DNA from 3 places in the Rhizobium sp. SJZ105 genome. Region 3 is predicted to be linked to each of the others. Evidence: riboswitches for the same ligand, from Rfam matches in the RefSeq annotation. Region 3 holds a riboswitch; each other region holds the start of a gene.
The links. A riboswitch is a leader RNA that binds a small molecule or an ion and turns the genes downstream of it on or off. The one in region 3 is predicted to bind cobalamin.

Region 1: it holds a riboswitch for cobalamin, as region 3 does, so the genes downstream of both, FB593_RS15330 (DUF1636 family protein) here and bluB (5,6-dimethylbenzimidazole synthase) in region 3, are expected to answer to the same signal.
Region 2: it holds a riboswitch for cobalamin, as region 3 does, so the genes downstream of both, nrdH (glutaredoxin-like protein NrdH) here and bluB (5,6-dimethylbenzimidazole synthase) in region 3, are expected to answer to the same signal.

The regions. Positions count from the first base shown of each region.
Region 1 covers NZ_VIUP01000004.1:81,815-92,405, reverse strand. The annotation lists gene cobN (cobaltochelatase subunit CobN) at 1-2,335, opposite strand, end outside; gene cobW (cobalamin biosynthesis protein CobW) at 2,341-3,378, opposite strand; gene FB593_RS15330 (DUF1636 family protein) at 3,375-3,761, opposite strand; cobalamin riboswitch at 3,916-4,131, opposite strand; gene cobO (cob(I)yrinic acid a,c-diamide adenosyltransferase) at 4,258-4,875, shown strand; gene FB593_RS15320 (cobyric acid synthase) at 4,877-6,334, shown strand; gene cbiB (adenosylcobinamide-phosphate synthase CbiB) at 6,321-7,286, opposite strand; gene cobD (threonine-phosphate decarboxylase CobD) at 7,285-8,331, shown strand; gene FB593_RS15305 (L-fuconate dehydratase) at 8,313-9,590, opposite strand; gene FB593_RS15300 (L-rhamnose mutarotase) at 9,627-9,956, opposite strand; gene FB593_RS15295 (mannitol dehydrogenase family protein) at 9,968-10,591, opposite strand, start outside.
Region 2 covers NZ_VIUP01000001.1:1,819,870-1,830,460, forward strand. The annotation lists gene nrdF (class 1b ribonucleoside-diphosphate reductase subunit beta) at 1-841, opposite strand, end outside; gene nrdE (class 1b ribonucleoside-diphosphate reductase subunit alpha) at 858-3,047, opposite strand; gene nrdI (class Ib ribonucleoside-diphosphate reductase assembly flavoprotein NrdI) at 3,035-3,433, opposite strand; gene nrdH (glutaredoxin-like protein NrdH) at 3,446-3,667, opposite strand; cobalamin riboswitch at 3,923-4,147, opposite strand; gene FB593_RS09225 (nucleoside triphosphate hydrolase) at 4,279-4,908, opposite strand; gene FB593_RS09230 (ATP-binding cassette domain-containing protein) at 4,905-5,687, opposite strand; gene FB593_RS09235 (ABC transporter permease) at 5,687-6,769, opposite strand; gene FB593_RS09240 (sugar ABC transporter substrate-binding protein) at 6,992-8,014, opposite strand; gene FB593_RS09245 (ROK family transcriptional regulator) at 8,281-9,513, shown strand; gene recQ (DNA helicase RecQ) at 9,568-10,591, opposite strand, start outside.
Region 3 covers NZ_VIUP01000001.1:290,535-301,125, reverse strand. The annotation lists gene FB593_RS01535 (ABC transporter permease) at 1-1,136, opposite strand, end outside; gene dgcA (N-acetyl-D-Glu racemase DgcA) at 1,280-2,263, shown strand; gene FB593_RS01525 (UDP-2,3-diacylglucosamine diphosphatase) at 2,508-3,344, opposite strand; gene FB593_RS01520 (NADP-dependent malic enzyme) at 3,574-5,889, shown strand; gene FB593_RS01515 (DUF2865 domain-containing protein) at 6,025-7,125, shown strand; gene bluB (5,6-dimethylbenzimidazole synthase) at 7,195-7,911, opposite strand; cobalamin riboswitch at 8,009-8,195, opposite strand; gene FB593_RS01505 (TolB family protein) at 8,324-9,154, opposite strand; gene FB593_RS01500 (VOC family protein) at 9,347-9,724, shown strand; gene FB593_RS01495 (NAD+ synthase) at 9,874-10,591, opposite strand, start outside.

The DNA.
Region 1 (10,591 bases), on a different contig from region 3:
AGAGATCAAAAACCAGATGTTTCGGCCAGTCGCCATGGGATTGCAGATGGTGCCGAAGCACTTCTTCGCCCGCCATGCGGCCCAGCTCGAAAGCCGTCGGCGTCGGCATGGTGCGCGGATCGGCAGCATAAAGATTGCGGCCCGTCGGCAGGACATCGAGACGCCCGCGCGCGGGTGCGCCGGAAGGACCGGGGACAATATGGCGGCCATCGAGCGCGGCAAGCAGCGCCGTTTTTTCCGCCGCAGCACTTTCAAGCCTCAGAAGATCGGTCTCGCCTTCGGGGCTGCGACCAAAAACATGCTGGCCATCCTTGATGGCGAAGTCCTTCAGATCGCAGAGGAAGGCGTCGATGCGCGACAGCGCCGCATCGGCATCGTCCTTTGCACCGACACCAGCATCCGCCGCAAGACCGGTTTCCAGCGCCTTCTCTACGATCAGTTTCGCCAGCCGGTCACGGCGGCGGCGGTCGAGCCCGTCCGCCTGCGCATATTCGTCGACGAGCTGTTCCAGAGCCGATTGTTCCGGCGAAAGCCCGGCATCTACCAGCACAGGCGGAACATGGCCGATCGTGACAGCAGCGATCCGCCGTTTGGCAACCGCCGCTTCACCCGGATTGGAAACGATGAACGGATAGACCACCGGCAAAGACCCGGTGACGATTTCAGGAAAACAATCGCGGGAAAGCGCAACTGTCTTGCCGGGCAGCCATTCCAGCGTGCCATGCGCACCGACATGCACAATGGCATGCGCCCCTGCGACACGCTGCATCCAGGCGCCGAAAGCGACCAACGCATGACGTGGCGGCAGGGCAGGGTCATGGTAATCCACCCGCCGATCCTCATTTCGCCCACGATCCGGTGCCAGGGCCACGAATATCTGGCCGAAACGGGCGACGCGAAAACGGAATGCGCCGTCGGCTAGTGCGTCGTCCTGTTCGACCGAACCCCACGTGCTATCCACGAAGGCGGCAACCCCTTCAGGCAAACCCAAAAGAAAATCACGATAGTCTGAAAGTCCGACAGCCGCTTCCTGCTGCTCGACACAATCCAGCAAAGCCCGCGCCGTTTCGGGAATATCCGAAACCACATATCCTGCCGCGGCCAGATCGCGCAGCATTTCAAGCACGCTTTGCGGCACATCGAGACCAACGGCATAACCCGTGCGCCCCGGCGCAGCACCGGGATAATCCGGCATAAGAATGACGATCCGCCGTTCCTGTGGCGTGGACTGTTTTAATTGCAGAAAGGCAGCGATTCTGTTTGCCACCTGTTCGACGCGATCAGCCTCCGGTACATTGATGAGGCTGATGCCGCCATCAGTCCGCACCTGCTTGAATGAGATTGCGCCAGCAAGAATCCGGCCATCGAGTTCCGGCAGAACCACATGCATGGCAAGATCGGAAGGGTTGAGACCGCGCGCATTTTCCGCCCAGCCTTCCCGTCGCGTCGTCGCCATAACCACCTGAAACACCGGCACGCCGAGGCGGTCAAACAGGGTTTTACCGCTGTCGTCCATCTGACTGGCAAAAGCCGTGGCGGCGACGATGGCGGCGGGCTGGAGTTCGGGCAGTACGGTTTCGAGAAAGCGGATCGCCTCCCCATCCTTGAGGCCGCTGACGAAAATCGGCAATGGCGCAAAACCGCGCTGAGAGAGCGCGTTAAAAAGCGCATCCACGGGCGCCGCATCGGCCGCAAGAAGCATGGAGCGGTAAAAGAGAATGGGAAGGACAGCTGCACCGGCGGGAAAACCGGCGCAGGCTTCCGCCTGATCCACGACGCCTTTACCCGGCCGGTAAAAGCCGGCTTTCGGCAGCGGTTGAGCCTCGATATCTGGCCATGCGCCACCACTTACAAGGGCAGCAAGACCAATGGCAAGCCGGTCCATATTTTCCCGCCCACCCTCGCGGAAGAAGGCGAGGACGGACGCCAACGTCTGGCGATCAACAGTCGAGGCTGCTTCGAGCTTTTCGTCTCTCTCACTGCATTCACCCGGCAGGAGCATAAGTTTTATGCCACGTCGCCGCGCCATCGTGCTGAGCTGATCGACGCCATAGCGCCAGCGTTCCGCGCCGCCGAGAATCCGGATAAGGATGACACGGGCATGTTCGGCCGTCTTTTCGATCCACAGATCGACCGACATCGGATGCCGAAGCTCGGAGAGGTTGGCGGCGGACAGGGACGGAAGCGCGCCCTCTGCCTGCCGCCATGCCTGTTCCAGCCCGGCAAGATCGCTTGCCGAAAAAGACAGCATCACCACATCCGATCGCGGCTGGTTGAGATCAACCGGCTCGATCAGGTCGTCCAGAGACGAAGATGTGGTGGCGAGAATGTGCATTTCTATCAGGCGGCCAGCATCTGTTCGATCTTTTCGCGGTTGAGGCCCTTTTCGCCTATGACGACGAGGCGGCTGCGGCGCTCTTCACCGGCCGCCCAGGGACGGTCATAATAATGGTTGACGCGGCTACCGACTGCCTGCACCTGCAGGCGCATCGGCTTGGTGGATACTTCGACGAAACCTTTGATGCGCAGAACATTTTCCGCAGCCGCCGTCTCGGCGATACGAGCCGCCAGCGCTTCCGGATCGGTCACGGCCGGCAGGTCGATGACGAAGCTGTCGAAATCGTCATGTTCGTGGTCGAGTTCACCATCGTGATGGGTGCGGCGGTTTTCGATATCCTCTTCAACCGCAAGACCGAGGCCGATCAGCACGGCCGGATCGATGACGCCATTCGAGGCGACGACGATCTTTGCGGCCCGCGGCAAATGCTCGAGAATATGAGCCTTCGCCTTTTCCAGACCGGCGCTATCGAGCAGATCCGCCTTGGTCAGCACGATAAGATCGGCACAGGCGATCTGGTCCTCAAAAACCTCTTCGACCGGATCGTCGTGATCTAGGGCTTCGTCATTTGCGCGCTGGGCGGCAAGGGCTTCCATGTCATGCGCCACCTGACCCTCGGAAAGGGCAGCGCCATCCACAACAGCCACAACAGCGTCAACCGTCACGCGGCTCTTGATGGCCGGCCATTGAAATGCCTGCACAAGCGGCTTGGGCAGGGCAAGGCCGGAGGTCTCGATGAGGATATGCTCCACCTTCGGCTGGCGGCTCAGAATCTGCTCGATGGCCGGCTGGAAATCATCCGCCACCGTGCAGCAGATGCAGCCATTGGCCAGCTCAACGATGTTTTCCTCCGGGCAGCTCTCAATGCCGCATCCCTTTAGGATATCCCCATCGATGCCGATATCACCGAATTCGTTGACGATGATGGCAAGCCGCTTGCCATCAAGCTTTTCGAGGAGACCGCGCAGCAGCGTGGTTTTTCCAGCCCCCAGAAAGCCAGTGACGATGGTGCAGGGAACGCGGTCCAGAAGGGTGCTCATGATCTCTCCTCGGTAAAATCGAATGGGGGAATGCGCGCCACCATGCCGCGCTTCAATGTGTCGGGGCGGCCGCGCCAGGGCATCAGGCCATCTGGGGAGGCGGCCAGCATTTGCGCGCCCGTGAGCAGGTCTTCCGCGTCGTTGGGCGTCAGCCCGCCGAATACATAGGACCAGCCATCGGCACCGCGCAGCACGGCACTGAGGCCGCGTTTGCAATTGGCAAGGCAATTGACGGAGCGAACATCGATGCCGGAGTCACGCGCTTTTGCGATGGCAGCTTCCGCAAGGATGGTGCCGGGGCGCGGCTCCGCATTGGGATCGGTGTCGTCGCGACAGCTTCGGCAGACAAAAACGACCACGCCAGAAGCTGTGTTGGCTTCCATTGTCCCGTCCGCACAAGAAGATGTTGTGGTAATATCCAAACCGTTCCGCTTTCCGCGCCTTTAAACTCATCGGGGTGCGGATGTCGAAAACAGCGCACTGAAAAGCGCGGCTGCAAATCAATTCGACCGGCTGACCGGAGCACCCCGCCCGGGAGACGTTTTTTCCTGAAACGGCAGGTCTCCTGGCTTGCGGCTTTAAAACACCCTGCACCACCTTCCCGGGCCAATTTTATGGTCCAGTGGCTTCATAGTGCGGGCTTACCGCTTACAGTTGCGGGGGCAGCCACGGAATGACCCGTTATGGGGTGGAACCGTGTTCCCTCTTAGCTTTTCCCGTTGCCGGGAAAAGACCGTCAGTGCCTTACCCTTAGGCTGAACGGGCGTGACGGTCAATGCTGCCGGCTTGTCGATTGCCGGGTGCGGCAAATTGAGTATAGTCGCCGCTCCGAATGGCGGGGCATACGGTCCCGCGCCGCTGGACGAGAAGGAAAACGCGATGACACGCGATATCAGCGACAGCGAAGCCGAACGCCACCGGCAGAAAATGGTCAACCGCAAGACGGTTCAGGATGCCGAAGTCGCGGAAAAGACGATCGAAAAAGGTCTGCTGATGATCAATACCGGCCCTGGCAAAGGCAAATCCACGGCCGCTTTCGGCCTTGCTTTGCGCATGCTCGGCACCGGGCGGCGGGTCGGCGTCGTGCAATTCATCAAGGGCGCATGGTCGACGGGTGAACAGCAGGCCCTGACTTTGTTCGGCGACAGGGTGGAATGCCGCACCATGGGCGAGGGGTTTACCTGGGACACGCAGGACCTGAAGCGCGATGTCGCGGCAGCTACAAAGGCCTGGGAGGAAGCGAAAGCACTGATGGCCGACGAAACGATCGGATTGCTGGTTCTCGACGAACTGAACATTGCGCTCCGCTATGATTACCTGCCGCTGGAAGAGGTCGTCGAAACGCTTTCCAACCGTAGATCCGATCTGCATGTCATCGTTACCGGCCGCAACGCCAAACAGCCGTTGATCGACGCTGCCGACATGGTGACGGAAATGACCCTCGTCAAACATCACTTCAAGGCGGGCGTAAAGGCGCAGGCCGGGATAGAATACTGACATGACTGCACGTGTGCTGATGTTTCAGGGAACCGGCTCGGATGTCGGCAAATCGCTGATGGTTGCTGGCCTTGCCCGCGCCTTCGTCAGGCGTGGCCTGTCCGTCATGCCGTTCAAGCCGCAGAACATGTCGAACAATGCGGCGGTCACTGCCGATGGCGGCGAGATCGGTCGCGCGCAGGCGATGCAGGCGCGGGCAGCAGGCGTTCCGCTGTCGGTTCACATGAACCCGGTGCTTTTAAAGCCGCAGAGCGAAACCGGCGCACAGGTCGTCGTACAGGGTAAAATTGTCGGCAATGCCAAGGCTGCCGATTATCAGCACATGAAAGCCGGGCTGATGCCGCGTGTGCTGGAGAGCTTCGAGCACCTGAAACAACAGGCCGATCTGGTGCTGGTGGAAGGGGCGGGAAGTGCTTCCGAAATCAACCTCCGCGCTAACGACATCGCCAATATGGGTTTTGCCCGCGCCGCAGATGCTCCCGTGATCCTGATCGGCGATATCGACCGGGGCGGGGTCATCGCCAGCCTCGTGGGCACAAAAACTGTTCTCGAACGTGATGATGCCGCGATGATAGAGGGCTTCATCGTGAACCGCTTTCGCGGTGACCCTACGCTGTTTTCAGACGGCATGCGGATGATCGCGGAAAAGACCGGCTGGGCGTCCATCGGGCTATTGCCGCATTTTTCCGATGCTGCGAAATTGCCAGCGGAGGACGCCCTTGGGCTTACCGGCCCGGCGCAACAAAAGCCCGGCGCGAAAATCCGCATTGCCGTGCCGATCCTGCCGCATATCTCCAATTTCGACGATCTGGATCCGCTCGACATGGAGCCGGATGTGGAACTGATCCGAGTGCGGCAGGGCGAGACCATTCCCGCCGATTGCCGGCTGGTTCTGCTCTGCGGTTCGAAATCCACCATAGCTGATCTCGCCGTGCTGAAAAATGCAGGCCTCGACATCGACATCAAGGCACATGTGCGCCGCGGCGGTTATGTTCTCGGTCTCTGCGGCGGATACCAGATGCTTGGAAAAACCGTTGCCGACCCTGACGGCATCGAAGGACCACCAATGACGGTCGAGGGGTTGGGCCTGCTGGATGTGACGACGGTTTTGACGGGCGACAAGAGGCTCGTTTCCGTGCAGGGACAGAGTTTCGACGGAATTCCATTATCCGGCTATGAAATGCATGTTGGCGAGACGACGGGTGCTGCGTGCAACCTGCCATTTTCGACCATTGACGGGCATGCCGATGGCGCAATTTCGCCCGATGGCCGCATCTTAGGCACCTATATCCACGGCCTGTTTGCGGATGACCGCCAACGCGGGGCGTGGCTTGAGCGGCTTGGTGGGCAGGGCACTGAATTGAACTATGATGCGCAGGTGGATGCCGTTCTTGATCGCCTGGCGGCCCATATGGAGAACCACCTCGATCTCGACAGACTGCTTTCTATAGCGCGATAAGGATTGCCAGCAATCCGAACAGCGCGATCAGCAAGAAGTCTGCGATCCTCGCCAGCCTGAGCGCTGTGCGAATATCGCCAGCAACCAGTGTCGCTCTTCCGCCTTCGCCCATGAAACGAGCCTCGATCATCTGCCCGCCATAGGAGCGCGGCCCGGCCAGCGCAAAGCCCAGTGCCCCGGCCAATGCCGCCTCCGGCCAGCCGGCATTGGGAGAGCGGTGATGCCGCGCATCGCGGCGTATCGCGGCAATTGCCCCTTTCGGTGATGCACCCTTCACGAAAAACGCGGCGACCACGAAAAGACCGCCGCTCAGTCTCGATGCCGGCAAATTGACCAGATCGTCCAGCCGGGCCGACGCCCAACCAAAGGCCTCATGGCGTGGCGAGCGATGACCGATCATGCTGTCGGCCGTGTTGATTGCCTTATAACCCGCACCGCCTGGCAGCCCCAGAAGACCAAGCCAGAGGGAAGGGGCGACAATGCCGTCAGAGAAATTTTCAGCCAGGCTTTCAATCGCCGCCCGGCAGATTGCCGCCTCATCCAGCGCCTGCGGATCGCGCCCGACGATCATGGAGACAGCTTTGCGCCCACCGTCAATCCCCTCGCGTTCCAGCGCAATGGCGACGGCCTCCACATGCTGTTCCAGACTTTTTTGGGCCGGAAGTGACGCCCCAAGCACCGCAACAAGCAACAGACCAAGGGGCAATAAAAGCAGAATAGATTGCACTAACCATGCAACAAGCACCGTCAGCGCCAGAAAAACGGAAAGCGCCACGATGCCTGCCGCCTTGCGCTGTGAAAATGAAGCACTCTCCCGGTTCCATTTTTTGTCCAGCAGCGCGATAAGCGAACCGATCCAGGTGACGGGATGACCGATGCGTTTGAACAGCCAGTCCGGATATCCAGTCAGGCGTTCGATCAAGAGCGACAGAAAAGCGAGAGCGAAGAACATGGGCGATAAGGTACCGGAAAAAGCGCAGGCTGCGATCCGTCACGGCGGCAATCTCGGCAAGGCGCGCCTGATGTTTCCTGAAGCGCCGGAACCGTGGATCGACCTGTCGACCGGGATCAATCCGCACTCCTACCCGCATTCTCCCGTTCCCGCCAGCGCATTTGCCCGCCTGCCGGAGCCTGACGCGGCCGAAGAATTGAAAAGGCTGGCCGTCGCCTCTTTCGGCGCACCATCAGCCGGGCATGTGGCTCTGTCCCCCGGCACCCAGATGCTGATGCCATTGCTGGCTCAGCTGGCACTCGAACGCGGAGCGAAAAGCGGAGCCGTGCTCTCCCCCGCTTATGCCGAACATGCCCGAACCGCGCGCATGGCCGGACTGACCGTGACCGAGGTAGACCATATCAGTGATCTGTCAGCGTACGACTATGCGGTGGTGGTCAATCCCAACAACCCCGATGGTCGCATCACGGATCGAGAAGCTTTGTTGTCGCTGGCCGAGGCGATGCGCCGCAAAGGCGGCCTGCTCGTCGTAGACGAGGCCTTTATCGAGACAGGACATACGGAAAGTCTTGCAAATGTCGCAGGGCGCGACGCGCTGGTGGTACTGCGATCCTTCGGCAAGTTCTATGGCATGGCAGGGGTCCGGCTCGGTTTTGCGCTTGCGCATCCCGACATCGCTGCGGAACTGGAGGCAAGGCTTGGCCCCTGGGCAGTATCCGGGCCGGCGCTCAATATCGCGACGCAGGCTTTGGCGGATAGGGAATGGCAATCAGCCATGCGCCTCCGGCTTGCGGCAGAAGCACAGCGTATGAGTGAATTGCTGGAAAAAGTGGGCCTGAAGATTGCCGGCGGTACGCCCCTGTTTACCCTGGTGCGGGACCACCGGGCCAAAGAACTGTTCGATCACCTTGGCCGGCACGGCATTCTGGTGCGCATTTTTGATGAAAGGCCGAACGACATGCGTTTCGGCCTTCCCGGCAGCGAAGCGGAGTGGCAGCGCCTCACGGAAGCGCTGTTATCCTTCAATCATCCCTTGAACGTGTAGGTCGCAATCGAATCCGGCTTCATTTCAATGGAGAAACCGGGCAGCTTTGGCGGCATGTACGCGGCATTGCGAATATCGCAGGGTTCGATGAAATGCTCGTGCAGATGGTCGACATATTCGATCACGCGGCCTTCCTTGGTGCCGGAAACCACGAGATAGTCGATCATCGACAGATGCTGCACATATTCGCAAAGGCCGACGCCACCGGCATGCGGCCAGACCGGCAAATTGTATTTGGCAGCAATCAACAAAACCGCCAGCACCTCGTTAAGACCACCCATGCGGCAGCTGTCGATCTGCACGACGTCGATTGCACCTTCGGCGATGAACTGCTTGAACATGATACGGTTCTGGCACATTTCGCCGGTTGCCACCTTCACGGAGCCGATGGCTGCACGGATCTTGCGATGGCCGGCGACATCGTCCGGGCTGGTCGGCTCTTCAATGAAGAAGGGCTTGGCGAAGGCAAGTTGCTTGACCCATTCAATCGCCTGATCCACTTCCCACACCTGGTTGGCGTCGATCATCAGATAACGGTCGGGGCCGATCACCTCGCGGGCGATGGTGAGGCGGCGGATATCGTCTTCGAGATCACGGCCAACCTTCATCTTTACATGGTTGAAACCGGCATCGATCGCTTCCTGGCAAAGGCGGCGCAGCTTGGCGTCGTCATAACCGAGCCAGCCGGCTGATGTGGTGTAGCAGGCGTAGCCTTCGTTCTTCAGCGTCTCGATACGTTCCTTTTTGCCGCTTTCGGCTTTTTTGAGGATCGCAAGCGCATCGTCCTTCGTCAGCACGTCAGTCAGATAGCGGTAATCGACGATATCGGCGATTTCTTCCGGGCTCATGTCGGCAACAAGCTGCCAGACGGGTTTGCCCGCCTTTTTGGCCAGCAAATCCCAGACAGCATTGACGACAGCGCCGGTAGCGAGATGCATCGCGCCCTTGTCCGGGCCGATCCAGCGCAGCTGGCTATCACCAGTCAGGTGGCGCCAGTATTTGCCGGGGTTCTCGGTGACCGTCGCCAGATCGGTTCCCACCACCAGATGGCGCATCGCCTTGATGGCCATGCAGCAAATCTCATTGCCGCGGCCAATGGTGAAGGTCAGCCCGTGGCCTTTCAGTTCCGGTTCATCGGTGTCGAGAATGACGTAAGCCGCCGAATAATCCGGGTCGGGGTTCATCGCATCCGAACCATCAAGGCTCTGGGAGGTCGGAAAACGCAGGTCGAAAACTCGCAGATCAGTAATTTTGGTCATGGCCGTTCACTCGCGGTCAGTGTCAAAGGAAATCGTTCAGTCGTGGTGGAAGGTTTCTTCCATCATTGCCCACCACTCGCCTTCCTTGCGGCTTTCGAGTGGTTGCTGGCAGGGAATGGTGAAAGACCACCATTCCTGGTTCTTTGGGCTTGCCGCCATCTTCGCCATATCGGCGCTGAAATCGGTGCCGTTATATTCCCAATATCCGAACAGCAGATTTTCCGGTTCGCGCAGGAAGATCGTGTAGTTGCGGATGTTGCAATCGCTGATGAGCGCCAGAATTTCGGGCCAGACGGCGGCGTGCAGTCTTCTATATTCCGCAATCATGTCCGGTTTGACGCCGATGACCATTCCCATGCGCTGCATACAAAACTCCGTTATTGCTTGATGGTGGCGAGCGCCGCACGCAGTTTCTGCTGCGGCACGTTTAACCCCAAACGTTCCGCCGCAGCGATGACCGGGACAAAACGACGGCGTTTCTTTTCATCGTGATTGCCTGAAATGTCCGCGAGCCGGTGGGCGAGAAAGGGGTTCAGGAAACGCTCCCGCACCGCACGGATATAGGATTGCGCTTCTTCTCCCATGCCTTCTGCGGCAAAGACCGGCAGAACCTCGTCCCGCCAGAGCGTTTCCAGATCTCCCGAAAGCGCATCGTCGGCCATTGCCTGCCGCACGGTCTCGTTTTTCGCACGGGCATCCCGCAACCATCGCTCCGCCAGATAGGAATGGCCAAGATTGAGCAGGAACAGCTTCAGCTTTTCATAGTGGTCGAGATCATCAGTCAGCACCACCGCAGGGTGGGTGCAGGGCAGAACAAGGCCCTCCTGCTTCTCGATTGCCCAAAGCGCATAGGGCTCGGCAACTGCGCCAACCGGATCGATCGGCTCGGAAACGATGCGGTCTACAAGGCTGTTGGCAAAACGGCATTTCTCATTCAGGTAGAAGCCGAAACCCGCCGGCAGCTGCCATTCGTCGGCAAGCTGGCGAACAACCTCTTTCAA
Region 2 (10,591 bases), 1.5 Mb from region 3:
AAGCCTCGGGCGGAAACAGCGCCTCGTAACCCAGATTCATCAAGGCCTTGTTGGCGTTGTAATGCAGGAACTGCTTGACGTCCTCCGTCAGGCCAACGCCGTCATAGAGGTCTTGGGTATATTTGGCCTCGTTGTCGTAAAGCTCGAGCAATAGATCGAAGGCGAAATCCTTGATCTCCTGTTTTTCCGCTTCGCCCAGACGTTCGAGCGCGCGCTGGAACTTGTAGCCGATGTAATAGCCATGCACGGCCTCATCGCGAATGATGAGACGGATCAAATCGGCCGTGTTGGTAAGCTTGGCGCGACTTGACCAGAACATAGGCAGGTAGAAGCCGGAATAGAACAGGAAGCTCTCCAGAAACACGCTGGCGACCTTCATTTTCAACGGATTTCCGCTATCATATTCGCGCATGATGAGCGCGGATTTGCGTTGCAGGAATTCGTTCTCCTCCGACCAGCGATAGGCGTCATCGACGTCAGGCGTGGAGCAGAGCGTCGAGAAGATCGAGGAATAGGAGCGGGCGTGGACCGCCTCCATAAAGGAGATGTTGGAAAGCACCGCCTCCTCGTGCGGCGTCGCCGAATCCGCCATCAGGCGCACGGAACCGACGCCGTTCTGGATCGTGTCCAGCAATGTCAGCCCGGTGAAGACGCGGATCGTCAGGGTCTGCTCTTCCGGCTTCAACGTTCCCCAGGACGGGATATCGTTGGAGAGCGGCACCTTTTCCGGTAGCCAGAAATTCGATGTCAGGCGATTCCAGACTTCGAGATCCTTGTCATCCTCGATGCGGTTCCAGTTGACCGCGCGAATACGGGACGCGGGTTTTACGGCAATGTTCATTGTCTTGTCCCTCAATTCAGAGCGTGCAGGATACGCAGCCCTGAACCTGCGTGCCTTCCAGCGCCATCTGGCGCAAACGGATGTAGTAGATGGTCTTGATGCCTTTTTTCCAGGCGTAGATCTGCGCCCGGTTGATATCGCGCGTCGTTGCCGTATCGCGGAAGAACAGTGTCAGCGACAGGCCCTGATCGACATGCTGAGTGGCCGCCGCATAGGTATCTATGATCTTTTCCGGACCGATTTCGTAGGCATCCTGATAATATTCGAGATTGTCGTTCGAAAGGTAGGAAGCCGGATAATAAACACGGCCGATCTTGCCTTCCTTGCGAATTTCAATCTTCGAGACGATGGGATGGATCGAGGAGGTCGAGTGGTTGATATAGGAGATCGAGCCTGTGGGCGGCACGGCCTGAAGGTTCTGGTTATAGAGGCCGGTCTCCATGACGGCCTGCTTCAACGCTTTCCAGTCCTCCTGTGTCGGAATGGAAATGCCGGCTTTCTCAAAAAGGTCGCGGACCTTTTCCGTCGCGGGCAGCCATTCCCGGTCGGTATATTTATCGAAGTAGTCGCCCGAGGCATATTTGGAGTTTTCAAAGCCCTTGAAGCTCTGGCCCCTTTCAGTGGCAAGGCGATTGCTGGCGCGGATGGCGTGATAGGTCACCGTGTAGAAATAGATATTGGTGAAGTCGATGCCTTCTTCGGAGCCGTAGAAGATGCGCTCGCGCGCCAGATAGCCATGCAGGTTCATCTGACCAAGCCCGATGGCGTGGCTCGCATCATTGCCCTTTTCCACGGAAGGGACAGACGAGATGTGGCTCATGTCAGAAACGGCCGTCAGCGCCCGGATGGAGGTTTCGATCGTCTTGCCGAAATCAGCCGAATCCATTGCTGAAGCAATGTTGAGCGAGCCGAGATTGCAGGAAATATCCTTGCCCATATGGCTGTAAGAGAGATCGTCGTTGAACTCGCTCGCCTCGCTGACCTGTAGGATTTCCGAGCAGAGATTGCTCATGCTGATACGGCCGGCGATCGGATTGGCGCGGTTAACCGTATCCTCGAACATGATATAGGGGTAACCGCTTTCGAACTGGATTTCTGCGATGACTTGGAAGAACTCGCGTGCCTTGATCTTCTTCTTGCGGATGCGGCTGTCGGCGACCATTTCCTGATATTTTTCGCTGACGGAAATCTCGGTAAACGGCACGCCATAAACCCGCTCAACATCATAGGGTGAGAACAGGTACATATCCTCGTTGTTTCTCGCGAGTTCGAAGGTGATATCAGGGATCACCACGCCGAGCGAAAGGGTTTTGATGCGGATTTTTTCGTCGGCGTTTTCACGTTTCGTATCAAGGAAACGCATGATGTCGGGGTGATGGGCATGCAGATAGACCGCACCAGCGCCTTGGCGCGCGCCAAGCTGGTTGGCGTAGGAGAACGAATCTTCCAGCAGCTTCATGACAGGAATGACGCCGGAGGACTGGTTTTCGATCTGTTTGATCGGCGCGCCGGCTTCGCGAATATTGGTCAGGGACAGTGCTACGCCACCGCCACGCTTGGAAAGCTGCAATGCTGAATTGATGGACCGGCCGATGCTTTCCATATTGTCTTCCACACGCAGCAGAAAACACGAAACCAGCTCACCGCGGCTTTTCTTGCCAGCGTTGAGAAAGGTCGGGGTCGCCGGCTGGAAGCGGCCGGAAATGATTTCATCCATCAGATCGCGGGCAAGCTGCTCGTCGCCACGCGCCAGAGCCAGCGCCACCATGCAGACGCGGTCCTCATAACGCTCCAGGTAACGCTTTCCGTCGAAGGTCTTCAGCGTATAGGACGTATAATATTTGAAGGCGCCGAGAAATGTCGGAAAACGGAACTTTCTGGCATAGGCCTCGTCGTAGAGGTCACGGACGAAATTGAAGGAATACTGGTCCAGCACCTCCTGTTCGTAATATCCCTCGGTCACGAGATAATCGAGCTTTTCCCTGAGATTATGGAAAAACACCGTGTTCTGGTTGACGTGCTGGAGGAAATATTGCCGTGCCGCAAGGCGGTCCTTGTCGAACTGGATCTTCCCGTTTTCATCGTAGAGGTTCAGCATCGCGTTCAGCGCGTGATAGTCCAGTCCCGCGTCCAGGTGTTTCTGCGCGGCGGTTACTTGTTGTTTGGCATCCGTGTTGCGCACCGCGCTCGAGGTCAGCGTGTCCAAAATCGTTCCAATCCATGATTGACGTTGGCGACATCTTCCTCCGTGCCGAGAAGCTCGAAGCGGTAGAGAAACGGCACCGCGCATTTACGCGACACGATATCTCCGGCGAATGCGAAAGCTGCGCCAAAATTCGTATTTCCCGCCGCTATGACGCCGCGAATGAGATTTCGGTTTGAGGGCTCGTTCAAAAACCGGATAACCGGTTTCGGTACCGCTCCTTTCATGCCGCCGCCCCCATAGGTGGGGGTGACGAGAACATAGGGCTCCGACACGTGAGGAACGTCTTCCTCGGCGCCGAGCGGCAGGCGAAGCAATCGTCGCCCCAGTTTCTGAAGGAAGCGATGAGTGTTCTCAGACCGGCTGGAATAATAGACGATCAGCCCCATCGCATCGCCTCCTCAGCTGATCGAGCCAATCATGTCCGGACGGAAACCCGCCCAATGGCGTTCGCCGGCAACGACCACGGGAACCTGCATGTAACCGAGGCCGCGAACGCGATCGAGGGCATCCGCATCTTCGGAGATATCGATGATCTCGTAGCTAACACCGATGCGGTCAAGCGCACGATAGGTGGCAGTGCACTGGACGCAGGCGGGTTTGCTGTAAACGGTGACGGTCATTGTTTCCTCTTTCGAAGCCGCTTTTACGCACGGCTCAACATTGCCCGCCTGCAATCGCAAGCGGGTGGCGATGGTTCTGTCATTCTGGCGAGGCGCGCGGGTGAGGCCGCGTAAGATCGCTGTCTACGCCGACGAGCGTAGAAACTCATAAAAATGCACTGGCATGACTTCACCCCGAAGCTTGTTCTGGAGGGGGCAGAAAAGGGCGCACGCAATTCATTTGCGTCATACACCTTCCTTCCGGACACCCCGCCCGTGGACGTTTTCGCTCAAGGCAGGTCTCCTGACTTGCGGGTCAAAACATCCATTCCCACCTTCCCGGAGCTTTTAGCGCCAGTGGCTCAAATCGGAACGATGCTCACCGCTTACAGTTGCGGGGGCAGTTTCGGCATTGCTTCACCATAATGGTGTTGCGCACCGAATTCCCGTCTTAGCTCCCGACGCTTGCGAATCGAAAGAACCTTGAACACCACATATAGTATATGAGGAATTTTTTTCGTCAATAATTAGACATGCGAAAGCCCCACCCTGTGGATCAAAAAGATTCAACACATGGTCAACAAAGGCTTAACGGTGAATGCTCGATGCCGCCTACGGACGGAAGCGGCGGGTTATTCCCAGATATCGATGCGAATATCGGCGGGGCGGGAGTTCTCAATCACCCGCTTTCCGTTGGGAAGATCATTTTCGAACAGTTTGGCGTGAATCTCGGTCGCATCGAGACCATAGCCCTGCCATCTATCCCGCAGGCGTTCCTCGAGCACCGCAACGGATGGGCCTACGAAGACGGCAAGATCGAAGCTGCCGGAAAGCTTCGTCCACGGCGCCTCGTTCAACAGCAGATAGTTGCCTTCGGCAAGAATGAAGCGTGTTTCTGGCGCGATGGCGCGAGCGGAGGCAATGGCAATTTCGCGGGAGCGGTCAAAAACCGGGACAAGAACTTCCTGCCCGCCCTGACGAACTGCGGAGACGATATCAAGAAAGCCGCGCACGTCGAAGGTCTCCGGTGCGCCTTTTCGCGGCAAGAGCCCCCGTTCTTCGAGAATACCGTTATCCATATGGAAGCCGTCCATGGGCAGGACAGCCGCAGCCTCGCCGCGCGCCACGAGGGCACCGCACAGGGCATCCGCCAGCGTGGATTTGCCGGCCCCAGGGGGACCGGCAATGGCAATAATAAAACGAGATTTATCCTCTGCCCGCCGAAGAACGTCTTCGACGATCGTTTCAAGCTTCAACGTCATGCGGCCAGCGTTTCCTTTGGCGCTTCCTTGGCGCCCGTCATGAAGGCGACAGCGTCGGACATGGTATAGTCCTTCGGATTGATGACGCATAAACGCTTGCCCAGCCGATGAATATGAATCCGGTCAGCAACCTCGAAAACATGCGGCATGTTGTGCGAGATGAGAACGATCGGTAGCCCTCGCGCGCGCACATCCAGAATAAGCTCGAGAACGCGGCGGCTTTCCTTGACGCCGAGCGCCGCCGTCGGTTCGTCAAGGATGACGACCTTGGAGCCGAAGGCGGCTGCACGCGCCACCGCAACACCCTGGCGCTGGCCGCCGGAGAGGGTTTCCACCGCCTGATTGATGTTCTGGATCGTCATCAGGCCGAGTTCAGAGAGTTTCTCACGGGCAAACTTTTCCATCGCCGGACGGTCCAGTGCCCTGAACAGGCTTCCCTGAATACCGGGTTTGCGGATTTCACGGCCGAGAAACATATTGTCGGCTATGGACAATGCGGGAGACAGCGCAAGGTTCTGATAAACGGTTTCGATACCAGCCTTGCGCGCCTCGATTGGCGAGCGGAACTGTACCGGCTTGCCTTCAAGCCTGATCTCCCCTTCATCGGGTGTCACCGCACCGGAAATCGCCTTGATGAGAGAGGATTTTCCAGCACCGTTATCACCGATGACGGCGAGGATTTCGCCCGGATAAAGGTCAAAATCGGCATTGTCGAGCGCAGTCACACGACCGTAGCGTTTAACGAGATTGCGTGCTGTGAGGATAGGTTCTTTTGCCATCAGCCTGCTACCTTTCTGATCCACTGGTCGATTGCGACAGCCAAGATGATAAGGACGCCGATCAACAGATAGGTCCATTGTGGGTCTGTTCCGATAAGTCGCAGGCCGAGAGAGAAGACACCGACGATCAGCGCGCCGAAGATCATGCCCATGATCGAGCCGCGTCCGCCAAACAGCGATATGCCGCCGATGACCACTGCGGTGATGGATTCTATGTTGGCGAACTGACCGGCGGTCGGCGATACCGAGCCGATGCGGCCGATGAGAGCCCAGCCCGCGAAGGCGCAGATAAGCCCGGAAAGTGTGTAGACGGTCGTCAGCATGCGCTTGACGTTAACGCCGGCCAGTTCGGCTGCGTCGGGATCATCACCCACTGCATAGAGATGTCGACCCCAGGCGGTGCGGTTCAGCACATACCAGAGCAGGGCAACCAGCAGAACCATCGCAATGACGCCATAGGTGAAGACGGCGCTGCCGATGCGGATATTGTTGCCGAAAAACTGGAGAATGGGCGCCTGTTGGACGATATCCTGTGAGCGGATCGTTTCGTTGGCCGAATAGAGGAAATTGGTGGCCAACACGATCTGCCACATGCCCAGTGTAACGATGAAGGGCGGCAGCCGCATGCGCGAAACCAGCACGCCATTGATAAAGCCACAAAATGCGCCAACTGCGAGACCGCAGATAATCGAGAGTTCGGCAGGCAAACCATAGCGGAACGTAAACTGTCCCATGACGACGGAGGACAGGACCATTATCGCACCGACCGAAAGATCGATACCCGCAGTCAGAATGACCAGCGACTGTGCCGCGCCGACGATGCCGACGATTGCCACCTGCTGAAGGATAAGGGTCAGCGAAAAGGCCGAGAAAAACTTGCCGCCCAGGGTCATGCCGAAGACAGCCAGCGACAATACCAGAACGATCAGCGGTACGGCCGCCGGGCTGGAATGCAGAAAGTGCTGGAATTTTTCAAGCAAACTCTTGTTGTGCGTATCGAAAGCAGCGACCTGAGTCGAACTTCCCGACAGCACTTTTTCAAATTCATTATGCGGTTGAGCCCGCACTGGCTGATCGCTCATGGATTTTCCTCCCGATCGCTCCATCGCATCAGCCCAGAACCCGGGATTATTTTCCAGAGGGGACAATGCGTAGATTCAAACTGTTGAGAAGCGTGCCTCAGTTACGTCCACGGACGCCGGGCGCGCTCGTTTGTTCCTGTCCGATCACCCAGATCGTTCTTTTTAACCATTCCGGTTCAAGGGCGGGGGCAAATTGCCCCCGCTGATTTCAACGGTGAAGTATCAGCCCCAGCACTTCTTCAGGCCTTCCTTGGTGTCGATCGAATCGAGACCCTTGACCGGCTTGTCGGTTACCAGCGTTACGCCGGTGTCGAAGAAGTTCTTGCCTGCCGTCGGCTTCGGCTTTTCACCGGTATCGGCAAACTTCTTGACGGCTTCCACGCCGAGTGCCGCCATCAGCAGCGGGTATTGCTGAGACGTAGCGCCGATCACGCCTTCCGCAACGTTTTTGACACCAGGGCAACCGCCATCGACGGAAACGATCAGAACATCCTTTTCGCGGCCGACGGCTTTCAGCGCTTCGTAAGCACCGGCAGCTGCAGGTTCGTTGATGGTGTGAACGACGTTGATGGTCGGATCCTTCTGCAGCAGATTTTCCATCGCAGAGCGGCCGCCTTCTTCGTTACCGTTGGTAACATCATGACCAACGATACGCTTGTCGTCTTCATCACCAATCTTGTTGATGTCCTTCACGTCGATGCCGAAGCCCTTCATGAAGCCCTGGTTGCGCAAAACATCAACGGTTGGCTGGGAAGGCGTGAGGTTGAGGAAGGCGATTTTCGCGTCCTTGGCCTTGTCGCCGAGGGTGCCAGCAGCCCATTTGCCGATCAGCTCGCCGGCCAGAAGATTGTCGGTAGCGAAAGTGGAGTCAGCGGCATCAACGGGTTCGAGAGGCGTATCGAGGGCGATGACAAGAAGACCGGCATCGCGCGCCTTCTGCACGGCCGGAACGATGCCCTTGGTGTCCGATGCGGTAATCAGGATACCCTTGGAGCCATCGGCAATGCATGTCTCGATCGCGGCAACCTGGCTTTCGGAATCGCCATCGATCTTGCCGGCATAGGACTTCAGCGTCACGCCAAGTTCTTTAGCCTTGGCGGTGGCGCCTTCCTTCATCTTGACGAAAAAGGGATTGGTGTCGGTTTTGGTAATCAGGCAAACCGAAGTATCGGCGGCGGACGCGACGGACGCGAAAGAAACGCCGAGCGCAAGCGCGCCCAGAAGAGCGGAAACAGTCGTCTTCATTGTAATCCTCCCATTGAATGTTTGAGTACCGTGACGGTTACCCGACGATCTCGTCTCCTCCGAGAACAGCGACCGTTGACACAGATGGAACCACCAAAGGAAACGGCTGTCAATAAATAAATCCGATTGAATTATTAATTCCGTATGGCATTCTAACAAGCGGCAGGGAGGAATATCGCGGCGTCGTTTAACGTTGCGATAGCAAGATTGCCATAAAGCCTGCATGTATCGGTCGCGGCGGATATGGCGGGCGGGAGGATGAAACTATGAGACAATCTGTCGAGACGGCGCCGCCCGCGCCGTCCACCAACATGGATATGAGCGGCGGCGCCAACCAGATCGGGGTGCGTGCCTATAACGAGCGGCTTGTGCTGTCGCTGGTTCGCCGCCACGGCGGCTTGTCGAAAGCCGAAATATCCAGGCTTTGCGGTCTCTCGGCGCAGACTGTCTCGGTCATCATGCGCTCGCTCGAAAGTGACGGTCTTCTTATTCGTGGCGAAAGACTGCGCGGCAAAGTCGGGCAGCCTTCGACGCCGATGCGCCTCAATCCCGATGCCGTCTTCTCGTTTGGCGTGAAAATCGGCCGTCGCAGCGTCGATCTGGTGCTGATGGATTTCGTCGGCCGGATCAAGCTGAAGCTCCGCAGAACTTACCCCTATCCTATGCCGGAATGGATTTTGCCATTCGTCATCGAGGGTATCACGGAACTCGAATCCAAGCTCTCTCCGGCCGAACGGCAAAAAATTGCCGGTGTCGGCATTGCCGCGCCTTTCGAATTGTGGAACTGGGCGCAGGAGGTGGGCGCGCCGCAGAATGAGATGGAGCGCTGGCGCGACGTCGATATCCGTTCCGAAATTGCGGATGGCGTCAGCTATCCGGTTTTCCTGCAGAACGATGCGACCAGTGCCTGCGGTGCAGAACTGGTTTTTGGTGCAGGCCAGAACTACCCCGATTTTCTCTATATCTTCATCGGATCCTTCATCGGTGGCGGTGTCGTTTTAAATTCCGCACTGTTTTCCGGAAAGACGGGCACCGCCGGTGCAATCGGCCCCTTGCCGGTTCAGGGGCAGGACGGCAACACGGTCCAGCTTCTGAAAATCGCCTCCATCTTCGTTCTGGAAAACATGTTGCGCGAACGCGGCATCGATCCACGCCCCCTGTGGTTCTCGCCGGACGAGTGGATCGATTTCGGCGAGCCGCTGGAAAGCTGGATCGGAAAAACGGCCGCGGCCCTTGCGCAAGCCGTCATCGCTGCAGCCTCCATCATCGATTTTTCCAGCGTCATCATCGATGGCGGTTTTCCGGATTGGGTCAGAGCAAGAATAGTCTCCGCCACACGCCTTGCCCTAAAACATCACGATCTTCAGGGTGTTACGCTGCCGGAGATCATCGAGGGAGCGGTCGGCAGCCAGGCCCGGGCTATCGGGGGAGCGAGCCTGCCCCTGTTTTCCCGTTATCTCATCGACCAGAATGTTCTGTTCAAGGACACGACAGGCTGAGGTTTCGGGCCCTGCCGAAATTTCCTGGCGGGACTCTTTGCCGGATTCAAATGGTCACTCGCTGGCGGCATGTTCCATGATCGCCGCCAGAAAAGCAGGGCCGTATCGTTCCAGCTTTGTGTCTCCCACTCCAGGTATCTGCGCCATTTCCCCCACAGAGGCCGGTCTTGATGCCGCAAGCTCAATGAGTGTCTTGTCGTGAAAAATCACATAGGGCGGAACGTTCTGTGCGCGGGCAATTTCCATGCGCTTCGCACGCAGCGCCTCAAAGAGGCTGCGATCGGCCTCCGGTAAAACAGTGGCGGCGGGCTTGCGAGTCGCCTGTTGTCGCGCCGAACGGGGAGCGGACGGTATCCTCAACATCAGGGACGGCTTTTCGCGCAGGAACCGCCTCCCTTCTTCGGAAATGGACAATCCCCCGTGACCGGCCAGATCAACCTCGATCAGGCGCAGCGCAACCATCTGGCGCAGGATGGCCCGCCAGGTGCGATTGTCGTGCTCTTTGCCGATGCCGTAGGTCGTGATCCGATCGTGACCAAAGCTCGATATCCGTTCATCTTCCATGCCCAGCAATACGCGGATGACATAGGCCTGGCCGAAACGTTCTCCCGTGCGGTAAATGCAGGACAGCAACTTCTGCGCGGCAATGGCACCATCAAACAGGTCCGGCGGTTCCGCACAGGTGTCGCAATTGCCGCAGGGCTCGCAATAGTCGCCGAAATAAGACAAAAGCACCCGCCGACGGCAACCGGCGGTTTCCGCGAGGCCAAGCAACGCATCGAGCTTCCGGCGCTCCATGTTTTTGCGCTGGTCGCCCGCATCCGACTCTTCGATAAAGCGGTTGCGCAATGCGATGTCTTCATAACCGTAAAGCATAAGCACGTCGGACGGCAGACCATCACGGCCGGCACGGCCGGTTTCCTGATAATAGGCTTCGATGCTGCTGGGCAGATCGATATGCACGACGAAGCGCACATCCGGTTTATCGATGCCCATACCGAAAGCCACGGTTGCAACCATGATTACAGCTTCACCATGCTGGAAGTGGGTCTGGTTCGCCTCGCGGGCGGCCTTGTCC
Region 3 (10,591 bases):
ATGGCAAAAAGGCCATCCACCAGAATGACGACGAAGATCGATTTGACCACCGACGACGTGACGTGTTTGCCGAGCGATTCCGCCGAACCGCCGACCTTCATACCCTCAACCGCCGCAACGATGCCGATGATCAGCGCCATGAACGGCGCCTTGATCATGCCGGCGGCGATGGTCGATTCCTCGACCGCGCCATGCAGACGCGACAGAAACACTTCGAAGGTGATGCCGGAATACAGAAGCGTGACGATGGCGGCGCCGAAAAGTGCGGCGAAATTGGCAAGGATGGTCAGAAGCGGCAGTGCGATTGTCAGCGCCACGAGACGCGGAAACACCAGCACGCCAACGGGGTTGAGACCGATCACCTTCAGCGCGTCGATTTCCTCGCGCATCTTCATCGAGCCGATTTCCGCCGTGATCGCACTGCCGGAGCGACCGGCGATCATGATCGCGGTCAGAAGCACGCCGATTTCACGCAATTGCAGGATGCCGACGAGATCGACGACGAAAACTTCCGCGCCGAAGTAACGCAGCTGGAAGGCGCCCTGCTGGGCGATGATGGCGCCGATCAAAAACGACATCAGCATGATGATCGGCACGGCGCGCACGCCCATATGGTCGATCTGGTTGACGATGGCCGCCGGCGAGACGCCGCGTCCGCGCCCGAGCTTCATCTGCGCGCCGCGCACGGCAGAACCCAGAATATACATGCCCGCGAGGAAATCCGCACCATTCTGGACGACAGCCTGGCCGATCGGCGAGAAGAAGCGTTCGGCAAGTCCCACCTTGGCGGCAGGCTCGCCCTCCATCGCCGCTTTATCCGGCAATTGGCCGATCAGATCCTCGATTCGCTCGTTTCCGGTAAGCGTGACGGTAACGCCCTTCGCTTCCATATCTTCGCGCAATCGCCGGATGACCCAGGCGCCGGTCGTGTCGATTGCCTCCACCGAGGAAAGATCGATCTCCACCGGACCGGCAGGGCCGCTTTTCTCGATGTTTTCGAGGCGTGCAAAAATGCCGGAAAGATTGCTGTTGCGCCAGGAACCGCTCAAGGCATACCGCTGGCCGCCGCCGGAGACGGCGCCGTCTTCGGTGATTGCGGCCGGGTTCGCCTGTTGCCGTATATCCTGTTCTTGCATAATGCTCCGAGCGAGTGCAGCCGTCACGAGATTCTTAAAGGTTTCATAACGGTTTGGCCTTCGGCAAGCCACAGTGACAGCCGACAATTCGCGATAAATTTGGCGTCATGTGTCTTTTAACGCCTGTCAGGAAGTGAAAAAACATGCCCCGTTACCTTCAAGCCACAACAGAACGTTTCGCCGTTGCTGGCAGCTTCACTATTTCACGCGGCACTCGCACACATGCGGATGTCGTAACGTGCACCATCCGCGATGGTTCCTTTACCGGCAGAGGTGAATGTGTGCCCTACCCGCGTTATGGCGAAAGCATCGAAGGCGTTATCGCCGATATCGAAGCAATGGCTGAGCAAATTGCCGGCGGCCTGACACGGCATGAATTGCAGCAGGTGATGAAACCCGGCGCGGCCCGCAATTCAGTGGATTGCGCATTATGGGACCTCGAAGCCAAGATGAGTGGCAAAAGTGCTGCCGAACATAGTCTCGGACACGCGGCAAAACCGCTCGTTACCGCCTATACCATCTCGCTTGCCGACCCCGAGACCATGGCGGCTAAAACAGCGGAAAACGCTGGCCGCCCGCTGCTGAAGATCAAGACCGGAACGGCGGATGACGAGGCGCGCCTGCGGGCCGTGCGCACCGCAGCACCTGACGCGCGCATCATCATCGACGCCAATGAGGGCTGGAACGACGATAATATCGAATATTATCTGAAACTCGCAGCGGAACTGAACATCGCGCTCATCGAACAGCCGCTTCCCGCCGGCAAGGACGCCATCCTGGCCCGCATCGACCACCCGGTCCCCATCTGCGCCGATGAAAGCGTGCATTCCACCAAGGACCTCGCCGACCTGCGCGACCGTTACGATGCGATCAACATCAAGCTGGACAAGACTGGCGGTCTCACGGAAGCACTTGTCATGAAGGCAGAGGCGGAGCGGCTAGGCTTCATCATCATGGTCGGCTGCATGCTCGGCACCTCGCTCGGCATGGCTCCCGCCGTTCTGGCCGCCCAGGGAGCTGCCTTCTCCGATCTCGACGGCCCGCTGATTCTCAGGCAAGACCGGCAGCCGGGCCTCGTTTACGAGGGTTCGCTGGTTTATCCGCCGCAGCCGGCGTTGTGGGGATAAGAGCCGTCGTTCGGGTTTCGTGTGAAAGCACTACGCCGCACATCGCAATAGTCTTTGCAGTATCACGTAAACTGTATGACCAGCCTTGCCTCACACTCGACGTCATCCTCGGGCTTGTCCCGAGGATCTATCCACGTCGCGCGAAATCAATCGGTTGCAGATCCTTGGGACAAGCCCAAGGATGACGACAGAGAGCTGAAACATCCCGCGCTTAGGGATCGCCCTGCCTGTTGAACCAACCCAATCAGGCCGCGTGCTTGCCAATCAGACCTGGAATATCCACCGGCTCCATCTCGTCCGATGTCTGCGAAGGGACATCGCTCGTCTGCATCCAGGTGATCAGCTCGAAAGTGCCATCGGCATTTTCGGCAATCGCCGTGCAGCTTTCCACCCAGTCGCCGGTGTTGATGTAGCGGATGCCGTCCATGTCTTCCATCACGGCGTGGTGGATATGGCCACAGATCACACCATCCACATTGTTGCGGCGCGCCTCGTCGGCCACTACGCGCTGGAACTCGCCGATGAAGTTGACGGCGTGTTTGACCTGCAATTTCGCCCAGGCCGAGAACGACCAGTAAGGCAGACCGATGCGGCGGCGCACCGCAGCAAGGACGATGTTGATCGCAATCGCCGCGTCGTAGGCCCAGTCACCGAGATAGGCGAGCAGGCGGGCATTGCGCACCACCACATCGAACTCGTCGCCATGGATGATGAGGTATTTCTTGCCGTCTGCCGCCTCGTGGATCATGCGCTCGGCCACTTCGATACCGCCGAAATGCATGCCCGGAAACTCGCGCAGAAATTCATCGTGGTTGCCGGGAATGTAAACGATGCGCGTTCCCTTGCGGGCCTTGCGCAACAACTTCTGCACCACGTCGTTGCAGCCCTGCGGCCAGTACCAGCTGCGGCGCAGGCGCCAGCCGTCGATGATGTCACCGACCAGGATGATCGTATCGGCCTCGTGATGTTTCAGGAAGTCGAGCAAAAAATCCGTCTTGGCCGCCTTGGAACCGAGATGGACATCCGAAATGAAAAGCGTTCTGAACTGTCTGGTTTCAATTTGACCGGCCACGGATTTAATCCCCTTGTTCGGTTGCGTCCCTGCGGCTTTCTTCCCTCTCAGAACCAGACTCGTGTTGCAGCAACATGACAATGGCCGGTTTTTGTATGGAATATGACTGATGGCATCACGAAAACGCGAATAAGCCATGCCCGCATTTGCATAAGGGGGCGGCAAATAACGGCTGTACCACGGGAAAGTTTGTTGTATTCAGAGGGCCGGAATTGAACCAGACATGACGGTGGAAGACATGACCTCTCACGATAAGAACAACACGCCCGCCAACACGGCAAAGGCCGACATCGAGGAACAGGCGCTCTTTTTCCACCGCTACCCGCGCCCTGGCAAGCTGGAAATCCAGGCCACCAAGCCCCTTGGCAACCAGCGCGATCTGGCGCTTGCCTACTCGCCGGGTGTCGCCGCCCCCTGCCTCGCCATCCATGAAAATCCGGAAATGGCGGCGGAATATACCGCCCGCGCCAATCTCGTTGCAGTGATTTCCAACGGTACGGCAGTGCTTGGCCTTGGCAATATCGGCCCGCTTGCGTCCAAGCCTGTTATGGAGGGCAAGGCCGTCCTCTTCAAGAAATTCGCCGGCATCGACGTTTTCGATATCGAGATCGATGCGCCCGGCATCAACGACATGGTCTCCACCATCGCAGCGCTGGAACCCACCTTCGGCGGCATCAACCTTGAAGACATCAAGGCGCCCGAATGTTTCGAGGTGGAGCGTCAGCTGCGCGAGAAGATGAACATCCCGGTCTTCCACGACGATCAGCACGGCACGGCGATCATCGTCGCCGCCGCCGTCACCAACGCGCTGGAACTGGCCGGAAAATCGCTTTCGAGCGTCAAGATCGTCGCGTCAGGCGCCGGTGCGGCAGCCCTTGCCTGCCTCAATCTGCTTGTCGCCATGGGCGCAAAGAAAGAAAACATCTGGGTCCACGATATCGAGGGCCTCGTTTATGACGGCCGCAACTCGCTGATGGACGAGTGGAAGGAAGTTTACGCGCAGAAGACCGACAAGCGGGTTCTGGCCGACTCGATCGACGGCGCGGATGTCTTCCTCGGTCTTTCGGCGGCAGGCGTGCTGAAGCCGGAACTTCTGGAGCGCATGGCGGAAAATCCGCTGATCCTGGCACTTGCCAACCCCAATCCGGAAATCATGCCGGAAGTGGCCCGTGCTGCCCGCCCGGATGCGATGATCTGCACCGGCCGTTCGGACTTCCCGAACCAGGTCAACAACGTGCTGTGCTTCCCCTATATCTTCCGCGGCGCGCTGGATTGCGGCGCAACCACGATCAACGAGGAAATGAAGATGGCCGCCGTGCAGGCCATCGCCGAGCTTGCCCGCGAGGAAGTCTCGGAAGTCGCCGCCAAGGCCTATAGCGGCGAAACGCCGATCTTCGGCCCGAACTACCTCATTCCCTCGCCTTTCGATCCGCGTCTCATCCTGCGCATCGCACCGGCCGTTGCCCGTGCTGCCGCCGCAAGCGGCGTCGCCGCCCGGCCAATCAGCGATTTCGAAGCCTATCTCGACCAGCTCAACCGCTTCGTCTGGCGTTCCGGCTTCATCATGAAACCGGTCTTCAACGCCGCCAAGGTTGCCGAAAAGAAGCGCATCATCTTTGCTGAAGGCGAAGACGAGCGCGTGCTGCGCGCCGCACAGGTGCTTCTGGAAGAAGGCACCGGCATCCCGATCCTCATCGGTCGCCCGCAGATCATCGAAACGCGCCTGAAGCGCTTCGGCCTGCGTATCCGCCCGAATACCGATTTTGCGGTGGTCAATCCCGAAGACGATCCGCGTTACCGCGACTACGTCGATGATTATTTCGCCCTGGTCGGCCGCGCCGGCATCAACCCGGAGGCGGCCCGCACCATCGTGCGCACCAACTCCACGGTCATCGGCGCGCTGTCGGTGAAGCGTGGTGAGGCGGATGCGCTGATCTGCGGTCTGGAAGGCCGCTACGACCGGCACCTGCGCGACGTGAACCAGATCATCGGCAAGCAGGAAAGCGTTCGCTCTTTCGCAGGCCTCAGCCTGCTCATCACCCAGCAGGGCGCGCTGTTCCTCACCGACACCTTCGTCAACAACGATCCGACCTCCGAAGAAGTGGCCGAAATGGCCATTCTCGCGGCAAAGGAAATCCGCCGCTTCGGCATCACGCCGAAGATCGCGCTCGCCAGCCACTCCAATTTCGGGTCGCGCGATTCGGAAAGCGCCCGCAAGATGCGCCGCGCCCTGAAGATCGTGCAGGCAGCGGCACCCGAACTGGAAGTGGACGGCGAAATGCAGGGCGGCTCGGCACTTTCGGAAGCGCTGCGCAAGCGCGCCATGCCCAACAGCGTGCTGACCGGCGAAGCGAACCTGCTGGTCTTCCCGAACCTCGATGCCGCAAACATCACGCTCGGCGTCACCCGCACGCTGACGGAGGGCCTGCATGTCGGCCCCATCCTGCTTGGCACGGCTCTTCCCGCCCATATCCTGTCGCCCAGCGTCACCTCGCGCGGCGTTGTCAACATGGCGGCCTTTGCCGTCGTGCAGGCATCGCACCCTTCGGTGTGATGAAGGCGTATTAACGCAGTTTTGAACATGCTGTTGCCGCATTGCGGCAACAGCTTATGTTATCTTCCTGAAACACGGATTTCCCGAAGCATAACACCCTCGCCACCGGCCGGGGACATCGAACGGATCGCACCATTGACCCGGCGCCGCAGCATTATCGGCCTCCTGCTTCCCCTTGTTTTCATCGCCCCGGCCGCTGCTTTCGCGGATCAGGTCTGCGATACGCTTTATGCGCAGCTGCGCGAACCGCCGCGTGTCATCGGCAACACCGCCGAGGTACGGCGTTACGCCAATGCGCTCACCCGCCAGAACATCGAGATCCGCAGGATCAGGAACGATCTGCGCCGTTACGGCTGTTCATCCGCAAGCGTCACCGTTTATGGCAGCCCGAATGCCGAACTCTGCGCAGAGATCAGCGACGCGATGGCGGATGCGCAGAGCGAACGCGATGCCATCATCCGTGACCGCGACTATGCCATGGCGGCCCAGGGCAGCGATGATAGCGACATCAGACGCCAGCGCATTCTCGCCGCACTCGACGCCAATGGCTGCAGCGCCATTCCGGAAACGGAAGCGCGCCAGCCGACGGCACCCGATGTGACACGTTACCCCGACGCCTTCGGCGAACAGAGCAATCCGCCGGGACAGGCAGGGCTTTCGCCCTACCCCAATGCCGCTGCTGAAGGCGGGCTCAGGACGCTGTGCGTGCGCACCTGCGACGGCTCGTTCTTCCCCATCGCTTCCAATGCCTCGCCGCTCGATTTCCGTGCGCAGGCCGAACAATGCCAGAAAATGTGTCCGGGTACGCAGACGGAGCTTTATTTCCACTCCATGACGGAGCAGGAAACGGCTGACATGGTCTCGGCTGAAACAGGAAAGCCCTATAAGGACCTGCCGACCGCCTTTGCCTATCGAAATGCCTCAACCAAAGCCCCAGGCTGCGCCTGCAACATGGCCGCCTATCACGAGGAGATGAAGCAGCAGGAGGCTGCGCGGCCGGAAGCTGAGAAACCCTATTCAAGCATCACGACCATTCCATCACCGCAAGGTGACACCTCCAAAAAACCCACCGAACTGCAGCAGGCCGCAAAGCCGCCGGAACAACCGGTTCCGGAACGCGACTATGACCCGAACAACAGCAGGGTCCGCGTCATCGGCCCTAAATTCCTGCCCGACCAGACAGGCCGGATCGACCTGAAGAACCCGGCGCTGAAGGGCATTCAGCCGCAGCAATAGCTCCCATCAGGCACACGGTATGGAGTTGGCAACGCTCTGTCTCACTCACAAGACGGTCGCGTCTTCTCTTTACCGTCCACCCCAGCGATTGCGAAACACCAGCTCCTCCAGCGGCACGCGCTGGCGCCACCCCTTCACCGCCAGTTCCGGCTCGGTATAAAGTGTATCGACGCGGCCGAGGCATAGCCAGGCGACGATCTCGATGTGGTCGGGAATCTCGAGAATGGTGCGAATGTCGCTATCGTGGAAAATGCTGACCCAGCCGACGCCGATGCCTTCGGCGCGCGCTGCAAGCCAGAGGTTCTGGATGGCGCAGACGGTGGAATAGACATCGGTGCGCGGATTGTGGGTACGGCCCAGCACCACCTTGCCGCCACGCGTCGGATCGCAGGTGACGCAGATGCTGAGCGGCGCCTTGCGGATGCCCTCAAGCTTGAGGCTGCGGTAAAGCGCCTGCTGCTCCCCCTCGAACATCGCCGCCGCCTCGCCATTGGCGCGGCTGAAGGCAACCCAGGCTGCCTGCCTGACCGCACCGTCAGTGACGAGCGTGAAATTCCACGGCTGCATGAAACCGACCGAGGGCGCGGAATGCGCCGCCTTCAGCAGGCGCTCGACCACATCTTCCGGCAATGGATCCGGAAGGAACTGGTCGCGCACATCACGGCGGGTTTCGATGGCACGGTAGATCGCCTCTCGCTCACCCTCGGAAAACGGATAGGCGGGCGAAAGCGCGTGATCGAATGCATCGGCGTCGAGCGAACTGGTCGCGAGTGGATCGGTCGGCATCGTCTATCCCCAACAATGCTGGCGCGCCGCCACGAAAACCGGCTCCGGTTTTCACCTGCACGACGCGCTGCTGCAACAACCTGCCGCCGTCCACGCGGTCTGGTCTATCCTGTCAGGCCGGTCTTCTGACTCGGCTTCATCCGCCCACTTTCGCCTTCCCGAATGGATTCAGTGGCATCAAGAAAAAGGGCATCCGCCTCACAGCGCTGGGCACGTTCCGGTCTTGCACCGGATTCCCGATTCTCCCGCCCTAAAGGGCAGGCACCTGACGAAGAAGCTTATGAGCAACAAAGATTGCTAATACAAGTATCTTGCGCAGCGATGCGGCAATGTGACCGTGGCCACCTCACCTGCGTATTGCGGCCTTCAGCCGCCGCGCCGACGCGCGCCGGCTGAAGCACTCCCTACCGCATCACCCAACGGGAAAATACCGCACATAAGCGAACTCATCCCCGTCCGGTGACCAGTTGGGCGAATTCATCGTTCCCTGCCCGCCGAAAAGGTCAAACAGCGTTTCGGCATTGCCGCCATCCATATCCATCAGCCGCACGCGCACGTTGAGGTCGCGCGGATGGTCGAAGACTTCGGCGTCGTAGGAGATGAAAACGACCTTGTCACCGCTGGGAGACGGATGCGGAAACCAGTCGCCGTAGGCGCTGTCGGTGATGCGCTCGACGGCCGAGCCATCCACCCGCACGCGCCAGATCTGCATCTGGCCGGTGCGGCTGGAGTTGAAATAGATCCATTCTCCATCCGGCGAATAATCCGGCCCGTCATTGCGGCCCTCACCATGGGTAAGGCGTGTCTCAACGCCGCTGTCTATGTCCATGGAATAAATATCGAAAACCTGATCGCGAATGCCGCAATAGGCGAAACCTTTCCCGTCCGGCGACCAGCCGTGCCAGTAGGACGGAAGGTTCTTAGTCATCAGACGCGGCGTTCCGCCCGTCGAAGGCAGCAGATAGATGGCACTCTTGCCGAACTCCACCTTGTCGGAAATGGCATAAAGCGAACCGTCAGGCGAAATGCCGTGGTCATTGTTGCAGATTGTCGCAAAGCCAGTATCGACCTTTTCCGGCGAAGGGTCGCCGGCAAGTGACAGGCGATAAAGCAGACCGTCGCAGTTCAGAAGCAGGTATTTCCCGTCCGGCGACCAGTTCGGAGCCTCGAACAGCTCCGGCGTCTGCCAGACCACCCGCATCTGCCGAGTGCGGATGTTGAAGATTTCGATGGAACTGCGCATGCTGCCTCCCGGGCCTGTCGATCGTCTGGCGTGGAGCGTTGAATGGCGCAAACATTCCGTTTGCATCCGCCACCGCCGTGATTATGATCCTATTGCCGCAGGCACCGCCCTGCAAATTCAAATAGGAAAAAACAGCAGCGTTCCGGCACCGCCCGCACCCCTGCCCGTTTCTCCCAGATCCGAGGTTCCGCGATGAACACCATCGCCGATCACGGCATCCGCTTCGGTCGGATCGCCGCAATGCTTCCTGTCAAGAATATCGAGAAGGCCCATGACTTTTATGTCCGTGTGCTGGGCTTCGAAAAGACCTTCGAAAACGGCAACCCTGTCGGTTTCATGATCCTGAAACAAGGTAATGCCGAGTTGCACCTGACATTGCAGTCGACGCACAAACCGGCCCCCTTCAATGTGGCGCATATGCTGGTCAGCGACGCCGACGCGCTGCACGCGCTTTGCAAAAGCCACGGGCTTCGCATCATCAAAAGTCTGCAGGACAAGGATTATGGCCTACGGGCCTTCATTTTCGAAGACCCGGATGGTAACCGCATCGATGTGGGGCAGGTTATTTAACGAGATAGGGAGACGGCGCGGCGTGTCCGCGCCGTTGGAGGAAAAGGATGCTTCTTCGCCATCGATATATGGCGAAGCCGCAGCATCCGCACTCCGTCACCCCGAACTAAATTCGGGGTCCAGCAAGCTCCCTCCATGCCCTCCTTCGACTACCTGTCCCTGAATCGGTTGGTAATCGGATAACGGCGATCGCGGCCGAAGTTCTTCTTGGTGATCTTCACCCCGGGCGCGGATTGGCGGCGTTTGTATTCGGCGAGATAGAGCAGATGCTCGATCCGGTGCACCGTCGCGATATCATGGCCACGCGCGAGGATTTCCTCGACCGACATTTCCTTTTCCACCAGGCACTCCAGAATATCGTCCAGCACCGGATAGGGCGGCAGCGAATCCTGGTCTGTCTGGTTGGGTCGCAATTCGGCGGATGGCGCCTTGGAGATGATATTGGCGGGGATCACTTCGCCGGATGGCCCGAGCGCGCCGGGCGGCACATGGGAATTGCGCCAGCTGGAGATGGCGTAGACCTGCATCTTGTAGAGGTCCTTGATGGGATTGAAACCGCCATTCATGTCGCCATAAAGCGTCGCATACCCCACCGACATTTCCGACTTGTTGCCTGTTGTCACCACCATCGAGCCGAACTTGTTGGAAACGGCCATGAGAATGGTGCCGCGTGTACGGCTCTGCAGGTTTTCTTCGGTAATGCCTTCTTCCGTGCCTTCGAACATTTCCGAAAGCGCCGACAGGAACCCATCCACAGGTTCGGCAATGGGCACGATATCGTAACGGCAGCCAAGCGCCCTGGCGCAATCGGCTGCGTCCTTCAGCGAATCCTCGGAGGTGTAACGATAGGGCAGCATGATGCAGCGC